DNA from 4 places in the Kitasatospora sp. NPDC018058 genome. Region 4 is predicted to be linked to each of the others. Evidence: riboswitches for the same ligand, from Rfam matches in the RefSeq annotation. Region 4 holds a riboswitch; each other region holds the start of a gene.

Region 1 (4,202 bases), on a different contig from region 4:
AGCGCGGCACCCAGTGGGGTTACTCGCTGTACGAGGTCGGCGTCTACAGCAGCTAGGACTCTTCCGGTCGGCCACGCGGGGTCGATCCTCCGGACTCCGCGCCGCACCCGGCGGGGGACAGGCCGTGGTCACCACGACCGGGTGGCACCGGGGCCGCAGGCGGCCCCGGTGCGGAAAGGCCGGGAACAAGGGGGAACGGGGGTGCCTCGACCTTGGGAGCGGGCGTCGGGGACCGGACCGGGCAACGGCACTCAGGCCTGCGTGACCAGCTCCAGGTACGAGTCGTGCCACAGGTCCTCGTCCCCGTCCGGCAGCAGCAGGATGCGGTCGGGCCGGAGCGCCTCGATGGCGCCGGGGTCGTGGGTGACCATCACGATCGCGCCCGGGTAGGTGCCGACCGCCGCCAGGACCTCCGCCCGGGAGACCGGGTCCAGGTTGTTGGTCGGCTCGTCCAGGAGGAGCACGTTGGCGCCGGAGTGGGGTGGGGGCAACACTCTGCCAACCGCGATCGGGTACGTCGACCTCTACCTGCGCAAATCGCGTGTGGTACGTCATGAGGATCCCCGAGAGCCGACCTCCATCGAGCGGCTGGCTCCCGCCTGATGAGTTCATCGCCACCCTCCCTCGGGCGACCGCGTACGCCTCGCTGTACCGGAGACGCTGGCCGAGATGTGTCGGCCGGCCGCCGCGCCGGACGGCGACTGGTCGGCCGGCTACGGCCTGGGCCGGCAGCTCCAGCAGGTGGTCAGCCGGCTGCGGGTCGGCCACGGCGGCTCGATGCCCGGCTTCCTCGCCTCGCTCTTGTTCAGGGAGCAGGACGATGTGGCGGTCGTCATGCTCGTACACCACGGCCAGCCCCAACCTCGGCCAGGTGGCCCGCGACCTGATCGCGATCACCGCCGGGCGCGAGCCGCGGATCCCCGAGCCCGGGCGGCCCTTCACCGACGTCGACCCTGGAGCTGTTGGCGCTGACCGGCCCCTGGTGCTGTGGCACCAGCGCGGTCGCGCTGCACCTGCGAGCCGGCCGTGTGCTGGAGCTCACAGCGCTGGGCGGCGCGGCCCGCACCTCACGGTTCCGGCCCGGGCCGGACGGGACCTGGACCGGGCTGGACGGCTACTGCGCGGGCGAGCCGCTGCGCGTGGTGCACCGGGCCGACAGCACGGTCGACCACCTGGACCAGGCCGGCTTCGTCCACACCCGCACCCCGTACGATCCGGCAGCCGAGGTGCCGGGAGGCGTCGATGCGCAGGGTTGGCAGGCAGGCTGACCTCCGGTCAGGTCGGCGCGCCCCAGGGCGGGCGCGCCGGCCCGAACCCGCGACCCGCACGGCGCGCCATCGGGCGGTGGCCGCCGCGCTGGGCCCGGCGGCCCGTACTGACACGGACTCATAGGGCCGTTGTCGAATCGTTATCAAGCGCTATTGTGGATCATTCGGACAATCCGGCCGGGCCGTGACCCAGCTCACGAGGCCTTGTGCTAATGGCTCCGTGCCGTTTACGGTCCTTCTCGTTCGTCTCCGTACGAAACGAACCCCGCTCTCCGGAACGCCGAATCCTGCCGCCGGATCGGGCGGGCACGTGCATCCATGAAGCACCGCGGCAGGGGCGGGGGACCCACAGGTAAGTCGCCTCATCCGGACTGGTTCCGGCGGGGCTAGGGGTGAAGCCGCGTCTCTGCGCGGCCGGGCAACTCCAGCCCGAACCCGACAGCTCACCTCGCAGGCGTGTGAGAGGAATCGCACTTCATGCTGCCCGTCAACGCTCGCCCCAGCCTGTTCGCTGTCGGTTCCGTCAAGCGCATCGTCGCGGCCGCCGTGGTCGTCGGCGTCGGCGTCGGCATCCCGGTGGTCGCCGCCACCGCCGCGAACGCCGCCCCCGTCAAGCCCGCCCCGGCGCACTCGGCCCCGGCCGCCGCCCCGCAGGCGCCCGCTGTCTACACCGTCCAGAGCGGTGACTCCCTCACCAAGATCGCCACCACGCACAACGTGCAGGGCGGCTGGCAGAGGCTCTACGAGCTCAACAAGTCCGTGCTGACCAAAGGCCCGGGCAAGATCTACCCGGGCCAGCACCTGACCCTGGGCGGGGCCGCCCCGGCTCCGGCCAAGCCGGCCGCCGCCAGCCCGTTGGCCGCCACCCCGGCCGCCCCGGTCGCCAACACCCCGGCCGCGCTGCAGGCGCTTGCGGCCTCGATCGTCCCGGCGAACCAGCTGGCCTCGTTCGACCAGATCATCAGCCACGAGAGCGGCTGGAACATCCACGCCACCAACCCGAGCTCGGGTGCCTACGGCCTGCCGCAGGCGCTGCCCGGCAACAAGATGGCCTCGGCCGGTTCCGACTGGCAGAACAACCCCGCCACCCAGCTCAAGTGGGCCCTGCAGTACATGAACACCGTCTACGGCAGCCCGAACGCCGCCTGGGCGTTCTGGCAGGTGCACAGCGCGTACTGATCGGACCTCTCCCGATCAGTACGGCCTGATCGGGCCTGATCGGCCTGTTCGAACCGATGGGTCCGAGCGAGTACCGCCTGTCGGCCGGATGTCCGGCGGCTGACGGGTGCCAAGCGGCCACCTGACCGGCCCGGTTCACGTAGCGATGCGTGAGCCGGGCCGTCGGCGTGCCCGGGGTCCGGACGGGACCGCGGTGCGGGCAGTCCGCCGCGGCGTAGCGCACCGGCTACTCGGCGTACACGGCGAGGTCCTCGTCCCACCTCGAACACCGTTGGAACGGCCGTTGTGATCTCAGTGAATCCCGCACCGTCAGGGGAGGGCGGGGAGTGGCGAGTGTCGGTACTCCTCCATCGCGTCGAGCAACCAGTCCGCGAGGTACTGGGCGAACGACCCGCGGACCAGGAGCCGGTACGACGGCGCCTCGTCGAGCTGGTGGAGCACCACGTTGACCTTGGACACCGTCGTCTGGGCGCAGCGGCCCGGCGCGAAGGCGCGCGGGTGCAGATCGAGTGAGCAGCCCTTCTCCAGCACCTGGCGTGCGGCCGGGCCGGTCAGTTCGAGCGTCGTGCGGTTGGCGGAGACGTCCACGACCGATCCGGGCTCGTCTGCCAGCGCCGCGCGCAGAACCCGCTCGGTGGTCGGCCCCGAGCCGTCGGGGCCGACGACGAGCCACTCGTCCGGGCCCAGCCACAGCACCTGGAGGTCGCCTGCTCGGACGGCGGTGTCGGCCTGGGCCGGCAGAGCCGCGCCGAGCGCCTTGCCGACCCGCGCCGCGGCCGCGCCGGCCGGGTCGAGCCGGAGGTTGAGCTGGGCATGGAACGGGACCTCGCGCAGCCGGACACCTCGTTCGCTGGTGACAGCAGGGCCGAGATGGGGGTACCCACGGCCGGAGGCTGGGGGAGTGTCGGTGAGATGTCCGAGCGGACTCTGCCGCAGCCGGTCAACCGTCACGGCGGGCTCCCTTCGGGTCGTAGAGGACGGGGTCGGCGACGGTCGCGGCGACCGTGCGGCCGTCTGCGAGCGGTGCGAGGACGGTCTCGCCGATCCTGTCCCGGCCGCCTCGGACGAGGGCGAGAGCGAAGGTCCGGCCGAGCGCGGCGCTGCGGTAGCTGGAGGTCACGTGGCCGAGCGAGGGCACCGGGCCGGCCGTGGTGTCGACGCCCTCGGCCACCAGCTGGGAGCCCTCCGGCAGCAACTCGGCGCGGTCGACCGGCAGCAGCGCGACCAGGTGCTTCCGGTCGGCCCGCGCGGTGTCCGCCCGCCGGAAGGACCGCTTGCCGACGAAGTGCTTGTGGCGGGAGACGATCCACTCCATGCCGAGGTCCTGCGGGGTGACCGTGCCGTCCGTGTCCTGGCCGACGATGGGGTATCCCTTCTCCGCGCGTAGCACGTGCATGGTCTCGGTGCCGTAGGGGGTGATTCCGGCCGGGCCGCCCGCCGCGATCACGGCCTCCCACGCGGCGAGGCCGAACCAGCTCGCGACGTTGATCTCGTACGCCAGCTCGCCGGAGAAGGAGATGCGGCAGATCCGGGCCGGGATGCCGTTGGCCAGTCCGGCCTGACTGACCGTCATGAACGGGAATGCCTCGTTGGAGACGTCCAGATCGGGCGCGAGGGCGGTAAGGACCTCACGGGACCGGGGGCCGACGACGGCGACGGTGGACCACTGCTCGGTCACCGAGGTGCAGCGCACGCGCAGCTCGGGCCACTCGGTCTGCAGCCACTCCTCGAGCCAGTCGAACACGGCCGCCGCGT
Region 2 (4,202 bases), on a different contig from region 4:
CGAGCGCGCGCTGTTCCAGGTGGCGTTGTCCAGTCCGAGCAGTCCTGTGAATTCCTGGCTCGCGTGGTCGCCCGGGCGCAGTTCGAGGCGCTTGGGCACGGTCAGCCGCTGGTAGAAGTCGGTGACCTGGCTGGGGTTGAAGAAGCTGTCGCCCCAGGCGTTGGCCATCAGCACGGCGGTGCCGTTCGCGTTGATCCGGTCCAGGTAGCGAGCCGGGGAGCGGGTGTCCGCCCAGCCGATGACCTCGGGCAGGTCACGGTCGGCGAAGAGGTCGTCAAGCACCCGTGCGAACTCGGGGCTCTTGCGGCCGGTCGGGGCCTGGATGCCGGCGAGCACGGCCGCGGCCTGCAGATGCCGGGTCTGCCCGCTGTAGAGCGAGTCGGTGAGGTCGGCCCAGCCGCTGAGCGAGGCGACGGCCTTGATCCGCGGATCGAAGGCGGCGCCGAGCAGGGTCAGCCCGCCGCCCAGCGAGAGCCCCACCATGCCGACCCGGTCCGGGTCGGCCGGGGTGTGCGCGAGCGCCCAGTCGATCACCGTGGAGATGTCCGCGACGTCCTTGGGCCCGGCGACATCGACCTTCCCGCCGGAGCCCCAGAAACCCCGCACCGTGTAGGTGACGACGACGTACCCGTCGGCGGCGAGCGCACGGCCCTGGGCGACGTACTCCAGGTCGTTCTGCCCCCAGCTGGCCGGCTGCACCACCAACGGGTAGCGCCCCTGCGGATCGGCTCCCGGCGTCCCGGGGGCCGGGGTGAACACGTCGGCCTTGAGGACGACGCCGTCCTTCATCGGGACGTCGGCCAGGCGGAACGACCCGACACCCACCGCGGCCGCGAGCGGCGAGTCCGCGACGGCGGGCTGTGCGACGGCGGGCTGTGCGACGGCGGCCCCGCCGAGGGCGAGCGTCGCCGCGAGGACGGCACTCGCCGTCCGGCGTCCACGGCTGGGGGTGGGTCGTTCCATCACGCGCTCCATCTGTGCTCGAACCGATCGATTGCCGGAGCGTAGCGATCTGACGGACCCTCAGGGGAGGTGGTGATCAGCCAAATTACCGGCCAGTAACGCCATCGCCTCGATCTGCCACAAGATCATTGATCGGAGAGGTCCCGGCCGGGTTCGGGCGCGGGGTTCGGCACGCTGCTGCCCTGGCATCGGCCCAGAATCGCTGGCCGCCACCGGCACGGCAAGACCATGACCGTCGGCCGGGAGCAGCACGACGTTGATCACGTGGCAGCCCGGTCCTAGGACGGGGCTGCCGCCCGCACCGCGGCCGCCACCAGCAGCCGGACCCTCGCCGAACGCCGAGATCGCCGAGCGCAGGACCCACAGCTCAGCTCGTTCTGAGACATCGGTACGGCCCGCTGTCGTGCCAGGTACCGGCCTCCCGTGCGGTCAGACGAGGCCGGTGAGCTTGTCAGGGTTGACCTGGAAGCGGAGGTTCTGGATGCGACCATCGGCGATGTCGTAGGTGAGCGCGCCGACCGAGCATCCGCCCATGGTGAACAGGATGCCTTCCTCGCCGCTGATGACTGCCGACTCCCGTGCCATGCCCAGTGGTTCGGGCTTGGCAAGGACGCCGGGCATCCAGCGGGCGACCGGGTCGGTGCCGTGCAGCGGGCGGCGGGCCGCGGTGACCTTGCCGCCGCCATCGGACCAGGCGGTCACGTCCGGGGTCAGCGGCTTGGACGGTGTCCGCCGGCCGATCCTCCGGCCGCCTCCGTCCCACGGGCCGGGTGCCCGCGGGACGGAGGCGGCCGACCCGCCCGAAACGGGGTCGGGCCGGCCTCGGCTCACGTCCTTGACGGACGGGTCAGTTGGAGAAGTCCTGGGTGAGCCAGACGGTTCCACTGGCATCCCGGTGGACGGCGATGCCGATGTGGGTGAACTCGCTGCTGAGGATGTTCTTGCGGTGGCCGTCGTTCGGCGGCGTCTCGTTCAGCATGTCCTGGGTCAGGCTCACCGCCATGGCGGCGATGTCCTGGGCCGAGGTGGAGACCCCGTTGCCGTAGCCTATGTTCTCCCCGGCGGCGTTCCACTGGACGCCCGCGGCCGTCTCCCGCGCCCCCAACTCGGCCTCGCCCGGGCACTGGTGGGACATACCACAGCCGTCGGCCATCGTCTGATCGTGGGCCTCGGCGCTGCTGGTCAGCCCCGACGTGATGGTGTAGGCGGGCAGACCCTGGGCGGCCCGCGCCTGGTTGATCAGATTGAGGACCTGCCGCACGGCGTCCGAGCTCGAACCGGTCTGCGCGGCCGGGGTGGTGGGTGTGGCCGCGGGGGCGGGGGCGTGCGTGGCCGGGGCGGACGGGGACGACGGCGCGGACGTGTGGGACGCCGGGGTCGGAGCCGGAGCGGAGGGCCGCGCCGAGTGGGAGCCCTGGGACTCGCCACCGGGGCGCGCGGTCGCGGATTCCGGGGCGGGGGAGGCCGGGGCGGACGGCGACGGCGCGGCCTGCGAGGCTTCGGGCGAGGTCGGAGTGGAGGTCGGAGTGGAGGGCGGGCCGGCTTGGTGGCGGTGCTGGCCATCGGAGTCGCTCTGGTGCCGGTGCTGGTGGTGCTCCTGCCACCCGGCGTGGCTCGCGTGGGTGTAGCCGGGCGCGGCGGAGGCTCCGCTCGCGCTCAGCAGCGGCAGCATAAGGCCGGCGCCGGCGATCCCGGCGGTGGCGGCCAGACGCGGGGTGTGTCTCCGGCGCGCACGGCGATGCCGGCCGGTACCTGAAGTCAGCATGGGGCGTCCCTCTGCGACGCCTGCGAGGTGAGCTGTCGGGTTCGGGCCGTGAGGTAGCCCGGCCGCACGCGGCGGCTTCACCCCTAGCCACACCCGTCTCGCCCGCGAACGGGCCGAGCAGGGCGCGGCGAACTACCTGGTTCCCCCGCTCCTGCCCGGTGCACTGCTCGACGTCCGGCCGACCGGTGGACAGGACTCGGCGTCCCGGCGGCAGGGTCCGCAGGTGCGAACAGCCTGAACGCTAGGCAGATCGACCCGGGAGACACAAGTTCGTATCGTGCATATCACACCGACATCCGGCGAAATCTGATGGAAAGACATATTCGCTGATATACCGCCGCATATATACCCTAATCGGACAGCTTCCCCGGCCGTCGATGCCGGTCGTGACGGCCGCCGCCCCGGAGAGGCGGAGGCGGACGAGGCAGCCGGCTCGCGTCAGTCGACGACCGGCCCGTGCGTGCGGCCGCGCTCGAGTTCGAGGAATCCCGAGGCCGACGACTCCACCGCCCGCACCGACCCGGCCTCCGACACCGGCGACCGCATCACCGTCGTCTACGGGGTGTAGCGCCCGGGGTGCCGGCGGAGCGCGTTGGAGTGTGCACAGACAGCGGCGGCGGGTTGTTTCGCCGCCGCCGCAGAAGACTTCCGGACCGCTGTCTCAGCCGTAGCGGCGGCGGGGTGCGGGTTAGGCCGCGCCTGTCGCGCAACCGGTCTCGAGAGCGATGAGGCGGTTGGCGAGGGTGCGCGCCGGGCCGGTGAGGCCCTTGAGGATCTCCCGGGCGTAGGGGCTCCGGGGGTGGTGGGCGAGGTCCTGGACGGCGCTCCAGAGTTCCGCGATGCCGGCCAGGCTGTGCTGGACGTGGCGGATGGCGTCGTGGCGCTGGGCGAGGTACTGCTCGGCTCTCTGATGGGCGTCGCGCCAGTCGACATCGCCCGCTTCGGCGGTCCGGGCGAAGGCCGGCGTGGTGTCGCCGTCGGCGAGCCGGATGGCGTCGATCTCCTCGACGCGCCGGCGCAGGTGTTCCTCCTCCTGTCGGGCGTCGAGGGCCACGGTGGCGTCGGTGAGGGCGAGGTGGCCGGCGATGACCTGCTCGGCGAGGTCGGGGGCGTCCCGGCGCAGTCGTGCGTGCTGGGCGAGGAGGGCCTTGGCGTCGGCCTTGCGTCTGCGGACGGCGGTGTAGGCGGCGTTGAGGGCGAGGGTGCCGGTGCGGACCTGTTCGGCGAGGTCGGGGGCGTGTTCGAGCACGGTGGTGGCGATGGACAGCCGGGTGACGTTGATGCCGTGGCGGGCGGTGTCGGACGGGAGTGAGCCCGGGGAGAGTGAGCGTGCCATCGCGGCGATCATGGCGTGCTGGCTCGCGGTGGTGTTCGGGTGGTGGCGGTTGGCGGACACGATCAGGCAGACCGGATCGTCGCCCTGATAGGTGGTGAAGCGGGGTTCGACGTCGGCCAATTCGCAGGCGGCGAGTCG
Region 3 (4,202 bases), on a different contig from region 4:
GAGGCGCTCCAGGTCGAGGTGGTCGGGCAGGTCGGCGAGGGAGACGATCCGCTCGCCGTTCGGGCCGGCGACGCAGAAGAGGTCGATCGGCCCGAGGTGCTTCTCGGCGGTGTCGACCAGGGCGGCGACGTCGCTGGGGCGGCGGATGTCCGCGGAGACGCCGACGACGGGGCAGCCGGGCCGGTCGAGTTCGGCGGCGAGGTCCTCGGCGATGCCGACGTGGGTGTCGGCGATCAGCATCCCGGCGGCGCCGGCCGCGGTGAACCGGCGGGCGAGGTCGGCTCCCGAACCGCCGTCGAGTACCGCGATGACGACGACTGCCCCGCTGACCGGCATGGTCTGCTCCTCCCTGTGGGCGACACCGCACCGGCGCCCACGCGTACTGCGGAGGATCGTAGGCACGTCCTGACCCTCCGCAACAGGGATTACCCCGCAGGTGACCAGACTCACGCCTGCCACCCGGCCAAGAGCTGTCCAAGAGCTGTCCACGGTCCGTCCACGGGCCGTCCACGGAGCGTTGGCGGCGTGATCGCCCGCCGTCGGCGGACCGCTCGCGCGCCGCTCGCGGACGGGCGGCGGGCAGGGCGCGCCGGGCCCAGCGGTTACGGTCGACCCATGCCTGCTCAGCCCGACGCCGCCCAGCCCGCCCCGCAGCTCTTCACCTGGGAGTTCGCCGCCGATCCGTACCCCGCCTACGCGTGGCTGCGCGAGCACGCCCCGGTGCACCGCACCAAGCTGCCGAGCGGGGTGGAGGCGTGGCTGGTGACGCGCTACGCGGACGCCCGGCAGGCGCTCGCGGACAGCCGGCTGTCGAAGAACCCGGCGCACCACAGCGGGCAGGCGCACCGCACCGGCCGGGTGGGCATCCCGGGGGAGCGGCAGGCGGATCTGATGACCCACCTGCTGAACATCGACCCGCCGGACCACACCCGGCTGCGCCGTCTGGTGTCGAAGGCGTTCACCCCGCGCCGGGTGGCCGAGTTCGAGCCGCGGGTGCAGCAGCTCACCGACCGGCTGATCGACGGCTTCGCGCAGCGCGGTTCGGCGGACCTGATCCACGAGTTCGCCTTCCCGCTCCCCATCTACGCGATCTGCGACATGCTGGGCGTGCCGGCCGAGGACCAGGACGATCTGCGGGACTGGGCGGGCATGATGATCCGCCACCACGGTGGGCAACGCGGCGGCGTGGGCCGGGCGGTCAAGCGCATCCGCGCCTACCTGGTGGACCTCATCCACCGCAAGCGGGCCGACCTCGGTGACGACCTGATCTCCGGCCTGATCCGGGCCAGCGACCACGGCGAGCACCTGACGGAGAACGAGGCCGCCGCCATGTGCTTCGTGTTGATCTTCGCGGGGTTCGAAACCACCATCAACCTGATCGGCAACGGGATGTACGCGCTGTTGCGCGATCCGGGGCAGCGGGCGCTGCTGCAGGAGTCGGTGGTGCGCGGGGAGACCGCGCTGCTGGAGACCGGGATCGAGGAACTCCTGCGCTACGACGGGCCGGTGGAGCTGGCGACCTGGCGGTTCGCGACCCGGCCGCTGACCATCGGCGGGGTGGACATCCCGGTCGGCGATCCGGTGCTGGTGGTGCTGGCGGCGGCGGACCGCGACCCGGCCCGGTTCGCGGACGAGAACACCCTCGACCTGGCCCGGGCCGACAACCCCCACCTGGGGTTCGGGCACGGCATCCACTACTGCATCGGTGCCCCGCTGGCCCGGCTGGAAGGGCGTGCCGCGCTGGCCACGCTGCTTTCCCGACTGCCCGATCTCCGACTGGCTGAAACCCCGGAGAATCTGCGCTGGCGCGGCGGCCTGATCATGCGTGGATTGCGCGAACTTCCGGTCGAATTCAGTCCCGAGATCCGGTCGCCGCACGCCGTTCCTGAGGCTCCGACACACTGACTTGACGTCGCTGGTGCACCCTTGATCCCGGTATGAACAGCCATCAATCCGGACATAGGGGAGCCGTTGGTAGGCGATTGATCACGTGCCGTAATTTTGGTGTGATGTCGACGATATGAGCTTGTGATTGATCTGAGGATCTGTCTAGTCTCCCTGGAGTTCGCAGCTGCGGACCTCGTGCGCGGAACGCCGAATCCTGCCCGCCGCGCCACGGGAAGCCGACCAGAACCCTGGGCAGGGGCGGGGGAACCACGTTTGTTGCCGTCCTCCACGGCTTGGGGTGAAGCCGCCCGAGCGGAACCGTTTCCGCATGCGGCGGCCGGGCCACCTCCCGGTCCGAACCCGACAGCTCACCTCGCAGGCGTGCGGAGAGGGACCTCTTCATGCTGCTCGTTGGAACCGGCCGTCACCGTCGTCGCACCCAGACCGAGAAGGCCATCGCCGTCGCCGGTGTGGCCGGCGTCGGACTCGCGATGCCGCTCCTCGCCGCCACCGGCGCCTCCGCCGCCCCGGCCTCCGCCTGGGACTCCGTCGCCCAGTGCGAGAGCGGCGGCGACTGGAGCATCAACACCGGCAACGGCTTCTACGGCGGCCTGCAGTTCACCTCCAGCACCTGGAAGGCGTTCGGCGGCACCGCCTACGCGTCGCAGGCCAACCAGGCCAGCAAGGCCCAGCAGATCTCGGTCGCCGAGAAGGTGCTGGCCTCCCAGGGCCCGGGCGCCTGGCCGGTCTGCTCCCAGAAGGCGGGCCTGAGCAAGGGCGGCGCCCCGGCCGTGGTCGACACCTCCTCGGACGCCAAGCCGCAGGCCGCCCCGCAGCAGCAGACGCCCAAGCAGCAGGCCCCGAAGCAGCAGGCCCCCAAGGCGGAGCAGTACGCCCCGAAGCACGCCGCTCCCAGGCAGGCCGAGAAGCCTGTCGATCAGTCGGCCCAGCAGTACGCCCCCAAGCACGCCGCCCCGCGCGCCGCCCAGCCGGCCCAGGCCGCCCCGGCCGGCCACGACTACACCGTCCACTCCGGTGACACCCTGTCGAGCATCGCCGCCGCCCAGGGCGTGTCCGGCGGCTGGCAGGCGCTGTACGGCGGCAACCGCGGCACGGTCGGCGGCGACCCGAACCTGATCATGCCCGGCCAGGTCCTGCACCTCGGCTGAGCCGGTCCACGGGCCCCCGGCTGACGCCCCGAAGGACCTCGAGCAACACCCCGGGAACGAAGGGGGCCGCGCCCGGCCCCCTTCGCCCGCATTCGTCCGCGGCAAAGGGACAAGCTGGGACAAGCAGGTGAACTACCGGTGGGTAGTGGGGCCACACGCTGAGACGAAGCCGAGGTCAACGTGGCCCCGGGAGCCCGGGCGGTTAGGCTCTGGTCGTAACGACTCCGCAATCGTCCCGCCGACAGCCACCACCGTCGGCCGGACCCTGCTTCCGCAAGGAGATGCCTCGTGCCGTCCATCGATGTCGTCGTAGCCCGTGAGATCCTCGACTCGCGCGGCAACCCCACGGTCGAGGTCGAGGTCGGCCTCGACGACGGCAGCACCGGTCGTGCCGCTGTCCCGTCGGGTGCCTCGACCGGCGCCTTCGAGGCGCTGGAGCTGCGCGACGGTGACAAGAACCGCTACTTCGGCAAGGGCGTCGAGAAGGCCGTCCTGGCCGTCATCGAGCAGATCGGCCCGGAGCTGGTCGGCTACGACGCCACCGAGCAGCGCCTGATCGACCAGGCCATGCTCGACCTGGACGCCACCCCGGACAAGTCCTCGCTCGGCGCCAACGCCATCCTGGGCGTCTCGCTGGCCGTCGCGCACGCCGCCTCCGAGGCCAGCGACCTGCCGCTGTTCCGCTACCTGGGCGGCCCGAACGCGCACGTCCTGCCGGTCCCGATGATGAACATCCTCAACGGCGGCTCGCACGCGGACTCCAACGTCGACATCCAGGAGTTCATGATCGCCCCGATCGGCGCGGAGTCCTTCTCCGAGGCCGTCCGCTGGGGCGTCGAGGTCTACCACACCCTCAAGGGCGTGCTGAAGGAGCGCGGCCTGTCGACCGGCCTCGGCGACGAGGGCGGCTTCGCCCCGAACCTGGACAGCAACCGCGAGGCCCTCGACCTCATCATGGAGGCGATCCAGAAGGCCGGTTACGTCCCCGGCCGTGACATCGCCCTGGCCCTGGACGTCGCCTCCTCCGAGTTCTTCAAGGACGGCGCCTACCAGTTCGAGGGCAAGGCCCTCTCGGCCGCCGAGCTCATCGAGTACTACGCCGAGCTGGTCGCCGCCTACCCGCTGGTCTCCATCGAGGACCCGCTG
Region 4 (4,202 bases):
GAAGCCGAGCTTGGTGAGCACCTTGGCCGAGGCCGGGTTGTCCACGTCGACCCGGGCGGCCAGCCGGTGCAGCCCGAGCGGGCCGAAGGCGAGCTCGCAGAGCAGCCCGGCGATCTCGCCCGCGTAGCCGCGGCCCCACACCTCGCGGCCCAGCACGTAGCCGAGGTAGGCGGAGCGGTACGTGCCGAGGGTGAGGCTGGCGTGGGCGATCGGCACCGCGTCCGCCGGGTCCTCGGCGTCCTCCCGCCGACAGACGGCGAGCCGGTAGGTGTCCCGCTCCTCGGCCATCGCCTCCTCCAGGTAGAGCTCGATCTGGTCGGCGCAGGTCTCGCGGTCCCGCGGTTCGAAGGGCAGGTAGCGGGTCACCTCCGGGTCGCTGAACAGCGCGTACAGCGCGTCCACGTCCTCCGGGGTGTGGTGGTACTCGCGGATGGCGAGCCGGGGGCCGGTGAGTCGTACGGGGACCATGGCTGCCGACCCTACCCGCGCCCGGCGGGCTACCGTTCGGAACATGAACGACGAAGACCTGCGGCTCGCCCCGCGCACCCGGGCCGCCGACCTGCTCGCCTGGGCGGCCGAGCAGGACCGCGCGCCGGTGGCCGAGGCGCCGCTGCGCACGGTGCTGGCGCTGCTGGAACTGGGCGACGGCAGGATGCACGACGGTTGGCCCGAACTGACCTCCGACGCGGTGGAGCACCTGCTGTACGAGCGGCTCCACCTCTACGTCCAACCCACACCGGACGAGGACCCGCTCGCGTACGGCGACGCCGTACGGCTGCTGATCGACCACCAACGGGCGGCGAAGCGGCTCAACGCCAAGCGCCAGGAGCGGCTGCACGCCGAGGCCGAGTGGCAGGGCGAGGTCGCGGCCGGGCTGCTGCGCCGCGCCGACCTGCTCACCTGGCCCCGGCTGTACGCCGTACTGCTGCACGCCCACGGGGTGGACACCGCGGACCAGGCGGCGGTCCGGGACTGGCTGGCCGGCTTCGCCGAACTCGGCGAGGAGGAGCGGCTGGCCGCGTACGAGGCACTGGTGCCGGCCGGCTGGCTGGACGAACCGGACGAGCTGGGCTGGGGGCCGGGCCGGTTGCTGTCGGTCGGCATGGCCACCGACGGCGCGCGGCTGCTGCTGGAGCAGGGTCTGATGCGGCGCAGCTACCGCAACCTGGCCGAGCTGAACGCGCTGGGGCGGCCGATGCCGGACGAACTGGCCGGGGACTTCGGGGAGTTCGAGGCGGCGGCGGCCGAGGTCGCGCTCGACCTGTTCGGCGAGTGGACGGTGCCCGGGCTGGCGCGGCTGCTGGTGGAGGAGTTCCCGGAGCTGGCGCCGGAGCCGGGGCAGGAGGAGATCGACGCGTACCTGGCGCAGGTGCCCGCGGAGTGATGCCGGCGCGGTGAACGCCCGAGGGCCCCGGATGTCCGGGGCCCTCGGGCGTTGCGTCAGGGGTTCTTCTCGGGGGTTCCCGCCAGGGGTTCCCGTCAGGGGTTGAGGCCGCGCTGCTGGAGCCAGGTCTCCGGGTCGACCGGGGCGCCGCCGCCGGGGCGCACCTCCAGGTGCAGGTGCGGACCGGTGACGTTGCCGGTCGCGCCGACCTTGCCGATCTGCTGGCCGGAGCCGACCTGGCCGGCGCCCTTGATGATCGAGGAGAGGTGGCAGTACCAGATCTCGGTGCCGTCGGGCAGGGTCTCGACGATCCGGTAGCCGTACGCGCCGGACCAGCCCGCCGAGGTGATGGTGCCCTGGCCGACCGCGTAGACCGGGGTGCCGGTGTCGGCGGCGAAGTCCAGGCCGGTGTGCAGGTGGGCCCAGTAGCGGGCGCTCTGGCCGTAGTGGGCGGAGAGGTTGTAGTCCTTCACCGGCAGGGTGAGGGCGGCGGCCTTGGCGCGCTCGGCCTCGTCGGCGGCGCGCTTGGCCTCGGCCTCCTTGACGGCGGCCTTCGCCTCGGCCTCCTGCGCGGCCTGCAGGCGGGCGCCCTCCTCGGCGGCGGTGCGCTGGCCGTCGGCCTGCTGCTGGATGCGGGCGGCGAGCGCGAGGCCGGGGTCGGCGGCCAGGGCGACCGGGGTCTCGTCCGGGGCCTCGATGGCGGGCGCGGCGGCCGGGGTCGCGGAGGCGAAGCCGGTGGCGCCCAGGGTGGCGGCGACGGCGGTGACGCCGAGCAGCGGGGAGGCCCCGCGGGTCTGACGCGGCATCCGGTGGCGGTTGGCCTCGGCCTCCGGGGCGAAGGGATCGGCAGAGTCGGTGCCGTCCGGGCCGGGGTGGTCGAGGAGCTGGGTACCGGCTGCAGGGCCGTCCGGGTGTGCCGGGGTGTGCGTCGACGCCACGGAGGCGCGCTCCTTTCCTTCCTTCGCGCCTACCGGGTTAGCTGACGGGTTCGGAGCAGGAAGGTCTCCTACGGCCGGGCCGGAGCCCCGCCGATTCACCCCAAGGAACGTGGTTCCCCGGCTCCCTGACCTGCCCGGAGGCCGGCCGGCGGGATTAGGCGACGGCGCACGGTGCCGTCTGGGTACGGCGTTGACGACCGCGCTGCGTTATCAAACGTTAATCCCAGGCCGCCCCGATTCCAAGCCATCCGCCCGGGACGGCTGAGGGGCAGGTGATCGGACGTCAACGAACCACCCGCCATTCTCCCGGCCCATCTGAGTACTCCTACTCATGTGCAGCCACGGCGCGCGGCCACATCCTGGCGCCATGAGCGCACCGATGCAGACACGCACCACGGCCGCGTACTACATCCAGGCCGTCCTCTCCTTCACCATCTCCGGCTCGGCCCTCGCCGCCGGGATCGCCTACCTGCCCGTCGGCGGGTGGACCCGGGCCTTCCTCGGGATCGGCCTCCTCTACACCGTCACCTCCGCGTTCACGCTGGCCAAGGTGATCCGGGACCGGCAGGAGTCGTCGGACACCGTCGCCCGGGTCGACCAGGCCCGACTGGAGAAGCTGCTCAGCGAACACGATCCGTTCAGGGTCGAGGGGGGCTGAGCCCCCGGGAATCGAGGAGTCGGAAGGGTTGACGGCTAAGGCTATTAGCCATAGCTTTATGGCTATCGGCAGCAGCGACCCCGTGGAGGCCCACCGTGAGCGGCACCATCACCCCGAGCACCCAGCACCTCGACGTCCCCGGCGGCCGGATCGCCTTCGACGACACCCGGCAGGGCGACGGCACCCCCGTCGTCCTGCTCCCCGGAATGCTCGACAGCCGCCGGGCCTACCGGCACCTGCACCCGCTGCTCACCGCGGCCGGGCGCCGGGTCATCACCATGGACGTGCGCGGCTTCGGCGAGTCCTCGATCGCCTGGAACGACTACAGCCCGGCCGCCGTCGCCACCGACGTCCTCGCCCTGCTCGACCACCTCGGCATCGAGCGGGCCGTCCTGGTCGGGCAGTCCTACACCGGCGCGACGGTCGTCAAGCTCGCCGGGGACGCGCCCCAGCGGGTCGCCGGGATCGCGCTGATCGACGCCTTCGTCGAGTACCGGGCCAGCGCCCTGATGCAGGGCGTCGCGTCCGTGATGGGCGGCGCGATGGTCCGCTGGCCCGCCGTCTGGGGCTTCTACCTGCGCAAGATGGCCTTCCCGGGACCCCGCCCCGCCGATCTCGACGACTACGTGGCCGGACTGGTCGCCGACCTGCGCACCCCCGGGCGCAAGACCGCCACCCGCGGACACGTCACCGGGGACTCCGCGCCGATCGGCTGGTGCGCGGCCGTCCGCTGCCCCTCGCTCGTCCTGATGGGCGGCAAGGACCCCGACTTCCCGAACCCGGAGGCCGTCGCCGACCGGCAGGCCGAGGCGCTCGGCACCCGGAAGGTGATGATCGAAGGGTCCGGCCACTACCCGATGGCCGACAACCCGCAGGCCGTCGCGGACGCCCTGCTGCCCTTCCTCGCCGAACTCGCCTGAACCCGCCGCACTCGCATCCGCCCCCGCATCCGCATCCGTACGGAGAACCCCGCCCCATGCCCCGTGTAGGACTGACCCCCGACCAGGTCGTCGACCACGCCCTCGCCCTCATCGACGAGCAGGGCACCGAGGCCCTCACCCTGGCCTCCGTCGCCGCCCGCGCGGGGGTGGCCACCCCCTCCCTGTACAAGCACGTCAGCGGCGGCCTCAGCGAACTGCGCCGGCTGATCGCCGTCCGGGTCACCGAGGAACTGGCCGACCGGCTCGCCGGCGCCGCGGTCGGCCGCAGCGGCGACGACGCC

The links. A riboswitch is a leader RNA that binds a small molecule or an ion and turns the genes downstream of it on or off. The one in region 4 is predicted to bind cyclic di-AMP.
Region 1: another riboswitch for cyclic di-AMP. It lies ahead of ACH4E7_RS10195 (LysM peptidoglycan-binding domain-containing protein); the one in region 4 lies ahead of ACH4E7_RS31595 (M23 family metallopeptidase).
Region 2: another riboswitch for cyclic di-AMP. It lies ahead of ACH4E7_RS31045 (CAP domain-containing protein); the one in region 4 lies ahead of ACH4E7_RS31595 (M23 family metallopeptidase).
Region 3: another riboswitch for cyclic di-AMP. It lies ahead of ACH4E7_RS00530 (transglycosylase family protein); the one in region 4 lies ahead of ACH4E7_RS31595 (M23 family metallopeptidase).

Annotation. Positions count from the first base shown of each region.
Region 1 is NZ_JBIRFA010000006.1:36,476-40,677, forward strand. It holds gene ACH4E7_RS10180 (discoidin domain-containing protein) at 1-56, shown strand, start outside; partial or broken gene ACH4E7_RS10185 (ABC transporter ATP-binding protein) at 252-479, opposite strand; gene ACH4E7_RS10190 (hypothetical protein) at 963-1,268, shown strand; cyclic di-AMP (ydaO/yuaA leader) riboswitch at 1,583-1,738, shown strand; gene ACH4E7_RS10195 (LysM peptidoglycan-binding domain-containing protein) at 1,746-2,447, shown strand; gene ACH4E7_RS10200 (sarcosine oxidase subunit gamma) at 2,757-3,398, opposite strand; gene ACH4E7_RS10205 (sarcosine oxidase subunit alpha family protein) at 3,388-4,202, opposite strand, start outside.
Region 2 is NZ_JBIRFA010000027.1:111,332-115,533, forward strand. It holds gene ACH4E7_RS31035 (CocE/NonD family hydrolase) at 1-963, opposite strand, end outside; gene ACH4E7_RS31040 (hypothetical protein) at 1,393-1,665, opposite strand; gene ACH4E7_RS31045 (CAP domain-containing protein) at 1,811-2,728, opposite strand; cyclic di-AMP (ydaO/yuaA leader) riboswitch at 2,731-2,899, opposite strand; gene ACH4E7_RS31050 (hypothetical protein) at 3,417-4,202, opposite strand, start outside.
Region 3 is NZ_JBIRFA010000001.1:112,784-116,985, forward strand. It holds gene ACH4E7_RS00520 (SDR family NAD(P)-dependent oxidoreductase) at 1-336, opposite strand, end outside; gene ACH4E7_RS00525 (cytochrome P450) at 616-1,905, shown strand; cyclic di-AMP (ydaO/yuaA leader) riboswitch at 2,116-2,283, shown strand; gene ACH4E7_RS00530 (transglycosylase family protein) at 2,289-3,056, shown strand; gene eno (phosphopyruvate hydratase) at 3,345-4,202, shown strand, end outside.
Region 4 is NZ_JBIRFA010000028.1:91,776-95,977, reverse strand. It holds gene ACH4E7_RS31605 (GNAT family N-acetyltransferase) at 1-468, opposite strand, end outside; gene ACH4E7_RS31600 (hypothetical protein) at 512-1,384, shown strand; gene ACH4E7_RS31595 (M23 family metallopeptidase) at 1,480-2,322, opposite strand; cyclic di-AMP (ydaO/yuaA leader) riboswitch at 2,335-2,493, opposite strand; gene ACH4E7_RS31590 (YiaA/YiaB family inner membrane protein) at 2,690-2,980, shown strand; gene ACH4E7_RS31585 (alpha/beta fold hydrolase) at 3,076-3,900, shown strand; gene ACH4E7_RS31580 (TetR/AcrR family transcriptional regulator) at 3,957-4,202, shown strand, end outside.